Regions from separate parts of the Streptomyces inhibens genome, predicted to be linked through region 2. Evidence: riboswitches for the same ligand, from Rfam matches in the RefSeq annotation. Region 2 holds a riboswitch; the other holds the start of a gene.
What was found. A riboswitch is a leader RNA that binds a small molecule or an ion and turns the genes downstream of it on or off. The one in region 2 is predicted to bind glycine.
Positions count from the first base shown of each region.

Region 1: it holds a riboswitch for glycine, as region 2 does, so the genes downstream of both, gcvT (glycine cleavage system aminomethyltransferase GcvT) here and gcvP (aminomethyl-transferring glycine dehydrogenase) in region 2, are expected to answer to the same signal.

Region 1 covers NZ_CP084681.1:6,816,241-6,824,654, forward strand. The annotation lists gene glyA (serine hydroxymethyltransferase) at 1-269, opposite strand, end outside; gene gcvH (glycine cleavage system protein GcvH) at 351-728, opposite strand; gene gcvT (glycine cleavage system aminomethyltransferase GcvT) at 881-2,008, opposite strand; glycine riboswitch at 2,042-2,159, opposite strand; glycine riboswitch at 2,160-2,255, opposite strand; gene KI385_RS30960 (AAA family ATPase) at 2,516-3,199, shown strand; gene KI385_RS30965 (enhanced serine sensitivity protein SseB) at 3,325-4,125, shown strand; gene KI385_RS30970 (enhanced serine sensitivity protein SseB C-terminal domain-containing protein) at 4,186-4,983, shown strand; gene KI385_RS30975 (ABC transporter permease) at 5,389-6,387, shown strand; gene KI385_RS30980 (ABC transporter substrate-binding protein) at 6,482-8,233, shown strand; gene KI385_RS30985 (ABC transporter permease) at 8,312-8,414, shown strand, end outside.
Region 2 covers NZ_CP084681.1:1,531,174-1,539,587, forward strand. The annotation lists gene KI385_RS07205 (substrate-binding and VWA domain-containing protein) at 1-331, shown strand, start outside; gene KI385_RS07210 (glutamate-cysteine ligase family protein) at 405-1,958, opposite strand; gene KI385_RS07215 (hypothetical protein) at 2,526-3,113, shown strand; gene KI385_RS07220 (DUF5999 family protein) at 3,444-3,638, shown strand; gene gcvP (aminomethyl-transferring glycine dehydrogenase) at 3,711-6,596, opposite strand; glycine riboswitch at 6,786-6,883, opposite strand; gene KI385_RS07230 (PRC-barrel domain-containing protein) at 6,998-7,387, shown strand; gene KI385_RS07235 (DNA polymerase IV) at 7,291-8,414, opposite strand, start outside.

The DNA.
Region 1 (8,414 bases), 5.3 Mb from region 2:
GCTTCGGCGCCGAAGAGGGCCTTGATGCGGTCGATGGCGATCTGTTCGACGACGTCGACGTGTTCGCAGCCGCCGTAGTAGCGGCGGCCGGGGTAGCCCTCGGCGTACTTGTTGGTCAGGACGGAGCCCTGGGCCTCCATGACGGCGACGGGGGCGAAGTTCTCCGAGGCGATCATTTCGAGGGTGGACTGCTGGCGGTGCAGCTCGGCGTCGACGGCGGCGGCGACGTCGGGGTCGAGCTCATGGAGGGAGCTGTTCAGAAGCGACATGAGTCTTTCCTGGAGGAGTCAGGGGCGGGGTGGGGGTCCCCCGCTCGAGCGAAGCCGCGAGTGGGGGAGGGGCCGGACGGCTCAGCCGGTGATGAAGGCGGCGTACTCGTCGGCCGAGAGCAGCTCGCCCGGCTCGCCGCTGATCTTCAGCTTGAACAGCCAACCGCCCTCGAACGGGGCGGAGTTCACCAGCGAGGGGTCGTTGACGACATCCTCGTTGATCTCGACGATCTCGCCGTCGACGGGCGAGTAGAGATCGCTGACCGACTTGGTCGACTCCAGCTCACCGCAGGTCTCGCCCGCCGCGACCGTGGCGCCGACCTCCGGGAGCTGCACGTAGACGACGTCGCCGAGTGCGTTGGCCGCGTGCTCGGTGATGCCGACCGTCGAGACGCCGTCCTCGGCGCCCGACAGCCACTCGTGCTCCTTGCTGTAGCGCAGCTGCTGGGGGTTGCTCATGGCTCGATTCTCCTGTACGCGAGGGTGTGATCGTGAATCGGGGCACTCCCCCAGCTGCCGCTGGGGGACCCCACCCGGACGAAGTCTGGGGGAGGGTCTTGCACAGTGAGACGCGCGGGCGCGCCACTGCCGGGCCTGCCGTGGGTGAACCGCTACTTCTGCCGCTTGTAGAACGGCAGCGCGGTGACCTCGTACGGCTCATGGCTTCCACGGATGTCCACACAGACACCCTCGGTACCCGGTGTGGCGTAGGCCGCGTCGACGTAGGCGATGGCGATCGGCTTGCCGAGCGTGGGGGAGGGGGCGCCGGACGTGACCTCGCCGATGACCGTGCCGTCGGCCGCGACGACCGGGTATCCGGCGCGCGGGACGCGGCGGCCCTGGGCGATCAGACCGACCAGCTTGCGCGGCGGTTGGGTCTCGGCGCGCTCGGCGGCCGCCGCCAGCGCGGCGCGGCCCACGAAGTCACCGCCGTTGGTCGTCTTCTCGAACTTCACGACCCGGCCCAGGCCCGCGTCGAACGGGGTGGTCGCGGTGGTCAGCTCGTGCCCGTACAGCGGCATGCCCGCCTCCAGGCGCAGCGTGTCGCGGCAGGACAGACCGCAGGGGACCAGACCGACGTCCTTGCCGGCCTCGGTCAGCGCCTCCCAGAGGGCGACCGCGTCCGCCGGCCGGACGAACAGTTCGAAGCCGTCCTCGCCGGTGTACCCGGTACGGGCGATCAGCGCGTCGACACCGGCGACCGTGCCGGGCAGGCCCGCGTAGTACTTCAGACCGTCCAGATCGGCGTCCGTGAGCGCCTTGAGGATGCCGGGGGACTCCGGGCCCTGCACCGCGAGCAGCGCGTAGGCGTCCCGGTCGTCGCGGATCGCGGCGTCGAAACCGCCGGCGCGCGCGGTCAGCGCGTCCAGCACCACCTGGGCGTTGGAGGCATTGGCGACGACCATGTACTCCTGGTCGGCCAGGCGGTAGACGATCAGGTCGTCGAGGATGCCGCCCTCGGCCTCACAGATCATGGTGTAGCGGGCGCGGCCGGTCTTGACGCCGCCGATGTTGCCGACCAGCGCATAGTCGAGGAGGTCGGCGGCCTGCGGGCCGGTGACGGTGATCTCGCCCATGTGGGAGAGGTCGAAGAGACCGGCGCGGGTGCGGACGGCGACATGTTCGTCGCGCTCGCTGCTGTAGCGCAGCGGCATGTCCCAGCCGGCGAAGTCGGTCATGGTCGCGCCGAGCGCGCGGTGCGTGGCATCCAGCGCGGTGCGGCGGGGGGCATCTGTCATGGTTCTGGGCTCCCAGGCATGGGTGACAAGACGTTCTCCCCATCTGTCATCGGAACCTGAGAGGTTCACCGGGATCCCACGAACGGACCCGGTTTGCACCTTGGGTGGAGCCGTCCCGTAGGCCGGGCAGTGGCTCGCTTTTCAGATCTGCCTCGCCCGCGCGGTATAGGGGCCTGAGAGATTCAAGGGAGGACTTGCTCCTTCGGCGCCCCGCCGTGGCGGCCGGGGACTCTCCCGCGCGGATTCAAGCGGCCGGTATGGAGTTGGCGGTGCACAGGTGAGCTGAGATGTGCACGTGGCGGCCACATCATTGCACGGGATCGCCGGATACAGGAGACCCGGTCGGCGCACCGCCCACGACGTGGGCAGATCGGACAATCGCCTTGATGGGCATTACCTTTTCTTGACACTCTGCGGGTAAGGGACGGACTCCAACCGGACCAGTAGCGGGCGGGGAGGGCGATCACGGTGCACAGGGAAGCGGCATGCGCGGCCACTGCAGGGGCCGTGCCCCCGGACGCCCTGCCGGTGGCGTCGTCCGCCGGATCCCGGGCCCGGCGCCCGGCGCGGTCCGTCGTCCGCCCGGGGCGCGGCGCCCAGGTCGAGGACCTGCGCGCCGAGGAGACCGGGTCCGCCACCACCGAGCTGCGGTTTCCGGCCGGTGACCTGGTCGTGGTCTCCGGACTGCCGGGCAGCGGCAAGAGCACCCTGATGCATCGCCTCGTGCCACCGCTGGACGGGCACGGCGTCACGGTGCACCGCATCGATTCGCAGGACGTACGCGAGCGCTGGGAGCGCGGCAGGCTGCGCCGGCTGCCCTACGGCCTGTACCGCCCGCTGGTCCGGGCCGCCCACTATCTGGCGCTGCGCCGTGCGCTGCGCTCCGGCGACAGTGTGGTGGTGCACGACTGCGGGACGCTGGCGTGGGTGCGCCGCTGGATCGCGCGGTCGGCAGCGCGCGGTGGCCGCGGGCTGCATCTGGTGCTGCTCGACGTACCGCCCCAGGTGGCGCTGTCCGGCCAGGAGTCGCGGGGGCGCGGGGTATCGGGGTACGCCTTCGCGCGGCACCGCAGGGCGGTGACCCGACTGGTCGACGCGGCGGAGTCGACCCGTCTGCCCAAGGGCTTCGGCTCGGCGGTCCTGCTGGACCGTCGGGCGGCGACCGCACTGGAGACGGTCACTTTCGACTGAGGAGACGGCCGCTTTCGGTCAGCGGCGTGCACCTGTCCCCGGGCCCGCCCCCGCACGCTCCACCTCCCGCTTTCTCGTCTAGTGTTTTCGGCCAGACGGCGCGGTTTTGGAGCGGGTGGGTGCAGATGACTTTTCCGGAGCAGCAGGGGATACCGCAGCTGGCGTGGCCGGCGAATGAGCTCGAAGAGGTGCTGGGCGCTTCGGTCGGGCATCCGGGCGCCGGCGGGCGGATCGTCGAGGTCCTTGGCCGCAGCCGGGTGTGGGTGCCGCTGCCCAACGGCGGTGGCCCGGAGAGCGCCGGGCCCGGCTCCCGCGGCCTCGATCTGCCCACCGTCGAGATCGACGGTGCGGCCTATGTCCCGGTCTTCAGTTCCGAGCAGGAGTTCCTGAGGGTCGTCGGCTCGCACATGTCCTTCACCGTGGCCCCGGCCCGGGAGTTCGCCCGTGGTCTGCCGCCGCGGATCGGTATCGCGGTCAACCCCGACGGCATGATCGGCGTTCCGCTGCCGCCGCCCGCGGTGGCCGAATTGTGCCGGGAGGGGCGTCATGAATCGGGCCCGCTGCCGAGCGGCGGCCGGGTGCGGCTCTTCGAACCGGACTGGCAGGAGGAGCCGGTGGACTTTCTGGCCGCCGCCGGACTGGAGTTCTCCGGCGCCGGAATTGTCCTGAGTGCCCGACGTGCCCTGGCAAGTGTCGAGGGCGACACGCCCGCACTGTTCGTCGGTGTTCAGGTCGCGGCACCCCCCGCCGCACTGCACGACGGCAGCGCCCGCGAGACGGTCCTGGCAGCCCTCGGACGTGCGCTCGGCGCCGTCCCGGTGCCCTGGCCCGTACAGCTCGTCATGCTCGATCTGGCCCAGGGTGACCCGGTCGCGGACTGGATGCTGGAGCGTGTGCGGCCCTTCTACTCTCCGCACCACTCGTAAGCTGGTTGGATGACGGGCGGGCGCACCCACACGTGCCCTGCTGACAGAAGGGACGGACACGTGAGCGCGGGTGCGCATCAGGGACCGGCGGCGGCCGGACAGCTGGAGCAGCTGCTACAGCAGGTCTCGCCCGGCCGTTACGACGCCTATGAGGCGCTGCTGCAGGCACTCGCCGCCGGCCAGGTCTGGATGCTGCTCTGGCACGGCCGGGCCGGTATGCCCGATGCGCAGTACGGAAACATGGAGGTCGACGGCCTCGGCTATGCGCCGTGTGTGACCTCGGCGCCCGAACTCGCCGCCTCCGGCTGGAACCGCGACCACGAAGTCGTCACCGGCGTCGAGATCGCCGCTTCGCTCTTCCCCGACCGCTGGGGCCTGTGGCTGAATCCGCACGCTCCCGGCGGTGGTGTCGGCATCCCCTGGCTGGATCTGCGCCGTATCGCCGGCGGCCTCGACCGGCTGCCCGCCGGACCGCTGCGGATCTCGGAACCGGTCATCGACATTCCGCAGTTCTACGCCCTGCTCGCCCAGAACGCCCACCGTACGCCCGCCGTACGGTCGTTGCGCCGGGCCTGGGTACAGCCCGCGCTCGGCGCCCCTTATCTGGCGATCGGGCTGGATCTGTACGACACCGGCCAACAATCGGTGGATTCGGTGCGGTTGATGATCCAGCAGTCGATCGGTGCGGTTCCGGACGGCTTGCCGGTCTCCACGGTCGCGATGAACGACGAGTACGACCCGGTCGGGATGTGGATGCGGGCCTCCGCCCGACCCTTCTTCGACCGCGACGGCTACGCCCAGCCGTCGGCCGTCGCGCCCGCGCCCTCGTACGGCTACGGCTACCCGCGCCCTTACTGACAGTCTGTCTCCGACTCCCGACCGTGCCACTCCGGCGCGGCTCCGGCGTCGATCTTGGGGTGAATTCGCCCAGTACGCCCGGCGGTTGAGGCCCTCTCCCGCCGGCTTTCGCTCCGCTCAGCCCGAACTGCTGTCCGTATAACGGAAAGCCGTGGACCACATCACAGTTACGCATCCATTCACCTTCAGGACTGGTGAGTGATCGCGAGTGGGATGAAGACTCCCGAAACAGAGGGCCTCGGTCCTTTGTACGAGCGTCATCCCGTACGGCGTCGCGCGAGCCTTCCGGCTTCGACCGAGCGAACTCCCGCGATGTCCCGAGGACTTGCACCAGTGATGTGAATCAGGCCGCTACCGCGGCGGGCATGGGCCGGCCATCGTCGGCCGAGAGGGGTCAAAAGCACCGTGACCGCACCGATCGAGACCACCGGGGCGGCTGCTGAGGCGCAGCCGGAAGCGGTGCTGAAGGGCGTGGAGGGCAAGCGCATCGAGGGGCGCTCGCTCGGGCAGATCGCATGGCTGCGCTTCCGGCGGGACAAGGTTGCGGTGGCGGGTGCCATCGTTGTCATCCTGCTCATCGCCGTCGCCGCGCTCTCGCGCCCCCTCCAGGCCTTGCTGGGTCTGGACCCGAACAGTCCCAATCAGTCGCTGATCGACCCCAACACCACGCTCCCCAAGGGCGACTTCGGCGGTATGAGCGGGGATCACCCGCTGGGCGTGGACCCGAAGTTCGGCCGCGATCTGCTCGCCCGGATCCTGGAGGGCTCCTGGGTGTCGCTGATCGTGGCATTCGGCGCGACCCTGCTGTCGGTCGCCATCGGCACCGTCCTCGGCGTCGTCGCCGGCTTCTACCGCGGGCGGGTGGACTCCTTCATCAGCCGGATGATGGATGTCTTCCTGGCCTTCCCGCTGCTGCTGTTCGCCATCGCGATCTCCGCGTCGCTGCAGGGCGGGGCCTTCGGTCTGGAGGGTCTGCCGCTGCACATCTCGGTGCTGATCTTCGTGATCGGCTTCTTCAACTGGCCGTACATGGGGCGGATCGTGCGCGCGCAGACGCTGTCGCTGCGGGAGCGCGAATTCGTGGACGCCGCCCGCGGCATGGGTGCACGCGGCCCGTTCATCCTCTTCCGGGAGCTGCTGCCCAACCTGGTGGGTCCGGTCATCGTCTACTCGACGCTGCTGATCCCCTCCAACATCCTCTTCGAGGCGGCGCTGAGCTTCCTGGGCGTCGGCATCCAGCCGCCTCAGGCGTCCTGGGGCGGCATGCTCAACCAGGCGGTCAAGTACTACGAGGTCGACCCTCAGTACATGATCGTCCCCGGCCTCGCGATCTTCGTCACCGTGCTCGCGTTCAACCTGCTCGGTGACGGTCTGAGGGACGCGCTGGACCCGCGCAGCCGCTGACGGCGGTGCGGGGCGCCCGCCCAGATGTCTCAACTGTGTTTGTGACGTTTCGAAGTTTCACGTTTCTCGACGAACGAAGGGGACACCGACCATCATGCGAAGGTCAGTTCCGGTCGCGGCGGTCGCGGCCATCACCAGTGCGGGCCTTTTGCTGGCCGGCTGCAGCGGGAGCAAGGGCTCCTCGGAGGGCTCGGGCGAGGCGAACGCCGCCACCAAGGGCATCGTCAACGCCTCGGACGCGAAGGGCGGCACGGTCACCTACGCGATCAGCGACGCCCCCGAGTCGTTCGACCCGGGCAACACGTACTACGCCTTCATCTACAACTTCAGCCGGCTCTACGCGCGCCCGCTGACCACCTTCAAGCCGGGCCCCGGCTCCAAGGGCAACCAGCTGACCCCGGACCTCGCCGAGTCGATGGGCAAGCCCAGCGACGGCGGCAAGACCTGGACGTACAAGCTCCGCAAGGGCGTCAAGTACGACGACGGCTCCACGGTCACCTCGCAGGACGTCAAGTACGCCGTCGAGCGCAGCAACTTCGCGCGTGACACCCTCTCGCTGGGTCCGAACTACTTCCAGCAGTTCCTCAAGGACAACGACGGCGGCTACAAGGGTCCCTACAAGGACAAGAGCAAGGCCGGTCTGAAGTCCATCGAGACCCCTGACGACCAGACGATCGTCTTCCACCTGAAGAAGCCGTTCGCCGAGTTCGACTACCTGGTCAGCGCCCCGCAGACCGCCCCGGTCCCGCAGGCCAAGGACAAGGGCGCGGACTACACCAAGTCCGTGCTGTCCACCGGCTCGTACAAGTTCGAGAGCTACGAGGAGGGCAAGCAGCTCACCCTCGTCCGCAACCCGCAGTGGTCCGCGAAGACCGACCCGCTGCGCAAGCAGCTGCCGGACAAGATCGTCCTCAAGCTGAAGGTCGCCCAGTCGACCATCGACAAGGACCTCCAGTCCGGCAACACCCTGGTCGACCTGGCCGGCCGCGGCGTCGACGGCCAGACGCAGGCCCAGCTCCTGACGGACCCCAAGGAGAAGGCCAACACCGACAACGCGCTCGGTCAGCGTCTGGTCTACACGGCGCTCAACACCAAGGTGAAGCCGTTCGACAACATCGAGTGCCGCAAGGCCGTCGAGTACGCGATCGACAAGAAGGCCGTGCAGACCTCGCTCGGTGGCCCGATACGCGGCGAGCTGGCCTCCACGGTCCTGCCGACCGACATCGACGGCTACCAGAAGTACGACCTGTACCCGCAGAAGTACGACGGTGACAAGCTGGACCTGACCGAGGCCAAGAAGCACTGGGACAAGTGCGGCGCCGGCAAGACCACGACCACGATCCTGGCCCGCAACGACCGCCAGGACGAGGTCGACGCGGCCACCTCGGTCATCGACTCGCTCAAGAAGATCGGCGTCACCGCCAAGATCCAGTCGTACCCCACCAGCAAGTACTTCTCGGACTACGCCGGTGTGCCGAAGTTCAACAAGAAGAACAACGTCGGCCTGATCATGATGCAGTGGGGCTCGGACTTCCCGACCGGCTACGGCTACCTGCAGCAGATCCTCAACGGCAAGGCGATCAGCCAGTCCGGTAACACCAACCTCTCTGAGCTGGACGACCCGGAGATCAACAAGCTGCTCGAGAGCGCCATCGCCAACACCGACAAGGCGGCCCGCGAGAAGGCGTACGCCGAGATCGACAAGAAGACGATGGAGCAGGCGGCGCTGGTCCCGCTCACCTACTTCAAGGTCCTGATGTACCGCTCGCCCAAGGCCACCAACCTGGTGTCCACTTCGGCCTTCAGCGGTCAGTACGACTACCTCAACATCGGCGTCAAGAAGTAGCAGCCCTGGAAGGCAGGTGAAGGCATTGGTGTCCGCGGGCCGGCCCAGGCCGGCTCGCGGCGCCGACGCCGCATCCCCGTGTTCTCGTACATCATCCGCAGGTTGATCAGCGCAGTGATCCTGCTGCTGATCGTCAGCGCGGTCACTTTCGGCATCTTCTTCCTGCTGCCGAAACTGGCCG
Region 2 (8,414 bases):
GTACGACACCACGCTCGCGGCGTACGAGGAAGCCTGCGGGGCGTATGCGAGCGGGAAGTTCAACGCGCTGGTCATCGTCACCGACGGCGCCAACGACGACTCCAGCGGCATCGGCCTCGACTCCCTGGTCGGCAAGCTGGAGAAACTCGCCGACCCGAAGCGGCCGGTGCCGCTGATCGCCATCGCGATCGGCTCCGAGGCCGACAAATCGGCCCTGGACCGCATCGCGGCGCCGACCGGTGGCTCGGCGCACCGCGTCGACGATCCGTCACAGATCCACCAGGTGATCCTCAAGGCCATCATGGCGGCGGGCAGCAAAGGACCGCGCTGAGCAGGCCGTGGGCGGGTGACTCCATGGCCCGCACGGCGGTCCGGATTGCCTCGATGGCCCTCTCCCGCCCCCGCTACGCCCCCTCCGTCGCCGCCTGCCGCGGTCCCGGTACGGTGGTCCGCTCGCCGACCGCCCAGGCCACCGGCCAGGTGTGCACCGGTTCCCCGGTGTGCATCAGTTCGCTGTAGCGACGGGTCATCGCGGCGAGCGCGGCGTGCCGGTCCAGTCCCTGGCGGCGCGCGTGGTGGAAGGCCGCGGCCTGCCAGGACGCCCCGTTCACCCGGCGCCGGCAGCGCTCCTCGATGATGCCCAGGTAGTGGTCGCGGTCGGCCGGTTCCACCCCCCAGGCATCCAGCCCGCGCGCCGCCAGCGGCAGCAGTTCCTTGCGTACGAGCCGTACGGCCGGGATCTCGGTGAGGGCGCCGGCCCGCCCGGGACGTGGCCAGTGCACGGTGGCGTCGATGCCGTACCGGCAGGCGGTGTCGAAATTGCGGGCCGCGGCGGCGAACGGCAGCCGCGACCAGACGGGGCGCGGTTCCTCGGCCAGTGCCCGCACCAGTCCGTAGTAGAAGGCGGTGTTGGCGATGACGTCGGTGACGGTGGGGCCGGCCGGCAGCACCCGGTTCTCGACCCTGAGGTGGGCGACGCCGTCGGCGACCGCGTAGACGGGGCGGTTCCAGCGGTAGATCGTGCCGTTGTGCAGCACCAGTTCGGCCAGGTCGGGCACCCCGCCCGCGTCGAGGACCCGCAGCGGCTCCTGCGGGCCGCACACCGGCAGCAGCGGCGGGAAGTAGCGCAGATTCTCCTCGAAGAGGTCGTACGCGGAGTCGATCCAGCGCTCGCCGAACCAGGTGCGGGGCCGTACTCCTTGCGCCTGCAGTTCGGGTGCGCGGGTGTCGGTGGCCTGCTGGAAGGCCGGCGGCCGCGACTCGCGCCACAGCTCACGGCCGAAGAGGAACGGTGAGTTGGCGCCGACCGCCACCTGCACCGCGGCGATGGCCTGTGCCGCGTTCCAGATGGCGGCGAAGCGGCCCGGTGTCACCTGGAGGTGCAGCTGGACGGAGGTGCAGGCGGCTTCGGGCGCGATGGAGGACGAACGGGAGACCAGGTGCTCGACGCCTTGGATGTCGAGTGCGAAGTCCTCACCTCGGGCCGACCGCATCTGGTCGTTGAGCAGCACATAGCGGTCGTTCTCGGAGAGGCTGGCGGCCGTGAGGTCGGTGGCGTGCAGGGTCGGCAGAATGCCGATCATCACGATTCTGGCGGCGACCTCGCGGGCTTTCCTTTCGGCGTAGGCAAGCCCCGTACGGAGTTCCTCGGCGAGCTGATCCAGGACGCTTCCGGACAATCGGTGCGGGAGGATGTTGACTTCCAGATTGCACTGGGCGAGTTCGGTCTGGAAATCACCGCTGGCGATGCGCTCAAGAACTTGAGAGTTCAGCATACGAGGCAGCCCGTCGGCACCGGCAAGATTGAGTTCGATCTCCAGACCCATGAGATTCCTGGGCCGGTCGAACCTCTTCTCCCTCAAGAGCCTCTGCAATCCCTCGAGACACTCGTGAAGCTTTCTTCGATAACGCTCCCGGTCCGCCAGGTCGATCCCGTCCGCGGCGACCTTCTCCCCCATCGAAGGGTCCCTCCTCGAGTGAACGGCCCGCGACCACGGGCCGCTTGGGGCCGTCCCCGACACGCCGGGGCTCGCGCTACGGTCGATGATGCCCCGGCAATCTGATCGATAACGCCTCAGGGGGGTGCCGGTACCGATAGGCTCGAAGTGGCGCAACGTCTGGCATTTTCCATGGGCATATCTCGGCGGCCATCGCCGTCCGCATTTCGCTCGTGAGAAACACCGACGAGATCCGGCCTACCGCGTCGTCGGTGTAATACGAGGTGGCACGACAAAAGCATGGAACAAAGCGGCGGAAAACACCTCGCGCACGGGCCTGGATTCCGCCTTGCCGGAAATCCACAAGGCCGGTAGCCGAAACACTTTCAGAACATACGTCGTATAAACTCCGCTTACGAGGCAGAGAGTTGGCGCCCAGAGTCGCGGTGTTTCCACCGATGCCGGGGCAACAGCGGCTGACCTCGCCGGGCCGCAGCCCCGGCCGGCCATGCTCTGACCCCGCACGCAGACAGCGTCGTTTGCACCCGCCACGCTCCACCGTGTCTCCGAAGTGAGAGGCGACCCACCATGCCGCTGCATGTTCCCTCTGCCCCTGCGCCCGCCCTGCGCAGCGTCCTCGCCGCCCTCGGCTCGCCCTCCGCCGTCCGCGAGGCCCCGGTCTCCGCGCTGCGCGCCCACCAGGGCCCGCTCAGCCCCGACCACCCGCTGCCCGTCCATGTCTGGGACGACATCAACCGGGCCGGCAGCAGTCCGCACACCCGACTGGCCGGCTGGCGTTTCCTGGTCCGTGGCGGGGAGCGCGCCGTGGCGACCGCCGAGGCGATGCTCACGGCGGACGGCTGGACGTTCGCGCGCTTCTGCGGCGGCCCCTACGTCGCCGCGACCGAGCGGGCCCTGGCGCAGGCCGAGGCGCTGACCACGCCCTACCAGCCGCGCCTGCTGTCCGTCCCTGAGCTGTACATGCTCACGCTATGGCTGCATCACGACCTCGACTCGGACGGCGCCGAGGGGCTGCCCGCACCCGGTGACCTGCTGGTTCCGCTGGCGCCCGCCCCGCCGGGGATCGCCGCCCACCGTCCGCAGCGCGTCGCCGACCTGCTCCCCCGGCTCACCCTGCGCCTCGCCCCCACCCCGCTGCTCCGCGAACCCGCCTGACCCCGGCGCACCCGACCGCGCACCGGCGCAAACCTCCCACCAGAGCGCGCTCCGCGGCCCTTTCCGGCCGCGGAGCGCTCTGTCGTACTCACCCGCGCGGCCTAGCCCGCGAATACCATTCCCAACCCCCTTGGGGAGGAGTGCAATTGGGAGCAACCGCCCGCACGGGTGACGCGTCCGTATCGAGTGAGTACCGCTGCTGCGAAATCCCTGCGGAATCCCGTCCGTGGGGCAACACTGGGATCGACCGATTGAAACGGGGGAGCGGCCATGAACACCTCATCGAGCCGCACAACGACGTTCACCACACCGCAGCGAAAGACAACCTCTATGTGTCAGCACCAACCGCCATGCCCGTCAGCAGACTCCACCGACCGGGAGGCCGCACACCTTGTGGCGCACCACCCCGAGCAGGGCTGGAGCCTGCTCTGCAACGGCGTCCTGCTCTTCGAGGACACCGGTGAGCTGCTGCCGGACGGGCAGGTCATCGCCCCGCACCGGGCTCGGGTCACCGCCGCGGCCTGACCCGCGCGCACCCGGCACGTACAACAGGGCCCCCGGCGGATCGCCGAGGGCCCTTGATGTTGCCCGGGTGGCTCAGTTGTCGTACTCGTCCAGCGGCGGGCAGGAGCAGACGAGGTTACGGTCACCGAAGGCACCGTCGATACGGCGCACCGGCGGCCAGTACTTCTCCGCGGCCACGACACCGGCCGGGAAGACGGCCTCCTCGCGGGTGTACGAGTGGTTCCAGTCACCGCCGAGCGCGGCCGCGGTGTGCGGGGCGTTGCACAGCGGGTTGTCGCCCTTGTCCCACTCCCCCGAGCCGACCTTCTCGATCTCCGCGCGGATGGCGATCATCGCGTCGCAGAAGCGGTCCAGCTCGCCCAGGTCCTCGCTCTCGGTCGGCTCGATCATCAGCGTGCCGGCCACGGGGAAGGACATCGTCGGTGCGTGGAAGCCGTAGTCGATGAGCCGCTTGGCGACATCGTCGATGCTCACACCGGTCGCCTTGGTCAGCGGCCGGACGTCGATGATGCACTCGTGGGCGACCAGACCGCCAGGGCCGGTGTAGAGCACCGGGTAGTGCGGCTCCAGGCGCTTGGCGATGTAGTTGGCGCTCAGCACCGCGACCTGGGTGGCGCGCTTGAGGCCCTCGCCGCCCATCAGTCGGACGTACGCCCAGGAGATCGGCAGGATGCCGGCCGAACCCCAGGGGGCCGCGGAGATCGGCCCGACGCCCGTCTCGGGGCCCGCGGTGGGCTGCAGCGGGTGGTTGGGCAGGTACGGCGCCAGGTGGGCGCGCACGCCGACCGGGCCGACACCGGGGCCACCGCCGCCGTGCGGGATGCAGAACGTCTTGTGCAGGTTGAGGTGCGAGACATCGCCGCCGAACTTGCCGGGCTCGGCGAGCCCCACCAGCGCATTGAGGTTGGCGCCGTCGACGTAGACCTGGCCGCCGGCGTCGTGCACCGCCGCACAGATCTGGGTGATGTGCTCCTCGAACACGCCGTGCGTGGAGGGGTAGGTGACCATCAGGACCGCGAGCTCGTCACGGTACTTCTCGATCTTGGCGTGCAGATCGTCGGCGTCGACCTCGCCGTCCTCACCGGTCTTGACGACGACGACCTTCATGCCGGCCATGACGGCGCTGGCGGCGTTGGTGCCGTGCGCCGAGGACGGGATCAGGCAGACGGTGCGCTGCTCGTCGCCGTTGGCGCGGTGGTAGGCACGCACGGCCAGCAGACCGGCCAGCTCACCCTGCGATCCGGCGTTCGGCTGGATGGAGACCTTGTCGTAGCCGGTGACCGTGGCCAGCCGCTCCTCCAGCTCCTGGATCAGCGTGAGGTAGCCCTGGGCCTGCGCGGCCGGCGCGAAGGGGTGCAGCTGGCCGAACGCGGGCCAGGTGACCGGCTCCATCTCGGTGGTGGCGTTCAACTTCATCGTGCAGGAGCCGAGCGGGATCATTCCGCGGTCCAGCGCGTAGTCCTTGTCGGCGAGCGTGCGCAGGTAGCGCAGCATCGCGGTCTCGGAACGGTGCTGGTGGAAGACCGGGTGGGTGAGGTACTCGTCCGAGCGCAGCAGCGTCTGCGGCAACGTCTCGGCGACGGCCGCGTCCAGCTGCTCGACGTCGCCCTGCACGCCGAAGGCGCCCCAGACACCGGCCAGCTGCGCGCGGCCGGTGGTCTCGTCACAGGCGATGCCGACCAGGTCCGCGTCGGCCTGCCAGAGGTTGACACCGGCCTCGCGGGCGGCGGCGACGACCTCGGCGGCCCGGCCGGGCACCCGCGCGGTCAGCGTGTCGAAGTACGCACCGTGCACGATCTCCACCCCGCCGGCCCGCAGGCCCTCGGCGAGGACGGCGGCGTAGCGGTGGGTGCGCCGGGCGATGGTCCGCAGGCCCTCGGGGCCGTGGTAGACGGCGTACATGCCGGCCATGACGGCGAGCAGCACCTGTGCGGTGCAGATGTTGCTGGTGGCCTTCTCACGGCGGATGTGCTGCTCACGCGTCTGCAGCGCGAGGCGGTAGGCCTTGTTGCCGTCGGCGTCGACGGAGACGCCCACCAGGCGGCCGGGCAGGCTGCGGGCGAACCGCTCGCGTACGGCCATGAAGCCGGCGTGCGGTCCGCCGAAGCCCATCGGGACGCCGAAGCGCTGGGTCGTGCCGACGGCGATGTCCGCGCCGAGCTCGCCGGGCGAGGTCAGCAGCGTCAGGGCGAGCAGATCGGCGGCCATGGTGACGATCGCGCCCAGCTCGTGGGCCTGCTCGATCACGGCGCGCGGGTCGCGGACCGCGCCGGAGGCGCCCGGGTACTGCAGCAGCACGCCGAACACACCGCGCTCGGCGATCTCGGCGGGAATGCCCTCGGTCAGGTCCGCGACCACGACCTCGACGCCGGTCGGCTCGGCGCGGGTCTCGATCACGGCGATGGTCTGCGGCAGACAGTCGGCGTCGACCAGGAAGACGCCCTGCTTGACCTTGCCGATACGGCGGGAGAGCGCCATCGCCTCGGCGGCGGCGGTGCCCTCGTCCAGGAGGGAGGCGCCGGAGGTGGGCAGTCCGGTCAGGTCGGCGACCATCGTCTGGAAGTTCAGCAGCGCCTCCAGGCGGCCCTGCGAGATCTCCGGCTGGTAGGGCGTGTACGCCGTGTACCAGGCCGGGTTCTCCATGACGTTGCGCAGGATCACCGGCGGGGTGAACGTGCCGTAGTAGCCGAGCCCGATCATGGACGACAGCACCTGGTTGCGGTCCGCCAGGCCCCGCAGTTCCTGGAGGACCTCGGCCTCGGTACGGCCCTGCGGCAGGCCGAGCGCCTCGGCGCTCTTGATCACATCGGGTACGGCGGCGTCGGTGAGCTCGTCCAGCGACCCGAATCCGACGTGCGCGAGCATCTTCGCCTGCGCCTCGTGGTCGGGACCGACGTGGCGGTGCTCGAAGGGGATGCCGCGCTCCAGCTCGGTCAAGGAGATGCGATTGGTGGTCATCTGCGGGGGCCTCCTGGTCGGTACGACCTTCGAGGGGCACCACGGCGTGGGTGCCCGGACGGCCTCCCCCTCTGTCATCTCAACCTGAGAGCTTCACCGGCCCGCGCGAGGCGGCCCGGCTTTCACCGTCGGTGAGGAGGGGTCCCGGCGCTGTGCCTGTCCGTGGCCCGCCCTGCTTTCCAGAGTGACCTCGTCCATGCGGTACGTGTGCCTGAGAGATTCCGGGGAGGATTTGCTCCTTCGGCGCCCTGGTCGCGAACGACAAAGGACTCTCCCGCATGGGGTCTACGGCCATTGGCCAGCCTACCAGCGCGCCACTCGAAGGATCCTTCGAGTGGCCGAGGCATGAAATGTGCCGTTTGGTAGTTGTCACAGGGCAGTTGCGACCAATTGGAGGGGCCGTGCAAACCGATATCGATCCCCGAAGCCTGATCGGCCGCAAAGCGTTCGACCGGAACGGCGCGAAAATAGGCACCATCGACGAGGTGTATCTCGACGACGCGACGGGGGAACCGGAGTGGGCGGCCGTACGCACCGGACTCTTCAGCCGGGATGCGTTCGTGCCCCTGGAGCCCAGCAAGATGATCGGCGAGAGCCTGCACATTCCCTACGACCGCAAGCTGATCAAGGACGCCCCGGACTTCGGCGTGGGCCGCCACCTCTCCCCCGAACAGGAACTCCAGCTCTACCACCACTACCGACTGGATATCTCCTCCCCCGACTCGGATCCGGTGTCCTCCAACGGCTCCGGCGACAAGGACTTCGGCAAGATCGCCGGCTCGGAGGACTGAGCACCACCCGGCTCCCCGCCCACCAGCGGCAGGGGCTCCCCCGGCCGCAGGGCCGGATCCTCGACGGCAAAGGTCCGCACCCTCCCCGGTGCGGACCACGGCGTTTCGAAGCGGACGGTCACTCTCCCCACCCCGCTTCCCTGCACCCACCCGGCGCCGAACTCGTCGTGCACCACATCCAGCCCCGGATGCCAGCGGCGCGGCCGCTCCTCCTCGGACTCCCGCTCACCGCTCTCGCCCCCGACCGGCTCCGGTGCCGCCTTGGCCAGCTCCTCGGCCTCCCGCTCCGTCGCCAGCTGGGCGAACAGATCCTCCTGCGTGAAATCGGCCAGCCCGCTGACCCCCACGCCCAGCAGCCGCACCCCGCCCGTGGTGTCCACCAGCTCCAGCAGCCGCACGGCCGCCTCCCGTACGACCGCGGGGTCGTCGGTGGGCCCGCGCAGCGTCTCGGAGCGGGTCAGCGTCGAGAAGTCGTAGTTACGCACCTTGATCACTACCGTGCGCCCGGAGCGCCCGGCCGCCCGTAGCCGCTGGACACAGCGGTCCGCCAGCCGCAGCACCTCGGTCCGCACCCGCGTCCGGTCGGTCAGATCGACCTCGAAGGTGTCCTCGACGGAGATGGACTTCGCGTCCCGCTCCGCCACCACCGGCCGGTCGTCCTGGCCCAGCGCCATCGCATACAGCCCTGCGCCGTGCGCCTTGCCCAGCAGCCGCACCAGCTCCGCCTCGCCGGCCTCCGCGGTCTCCGCGACGGTGTGGATCCCGGCCCGGCGCAACGTCTCGGCCGTCGCGGGGCCCACCCCGGGCAGCGTCCGCACCGTCATCGGCCCCAGCAGCTCCCGCTCGGTGCCGGGCTCGATCACCACCAGGCCGTCCGGCTTGGCGGCCTCCGACGCGATCTTTGCGAGCATCTTGGCGCCCGCGAGCCCCACCGAGCCGGTCAGGCCCGTCGCCGACCGGATGTCCCGCCGCAGCCGCTCCCCCACGGCCCGTACGGCGGCCGTCTCGGCCGGCACCCCGCCCGCTT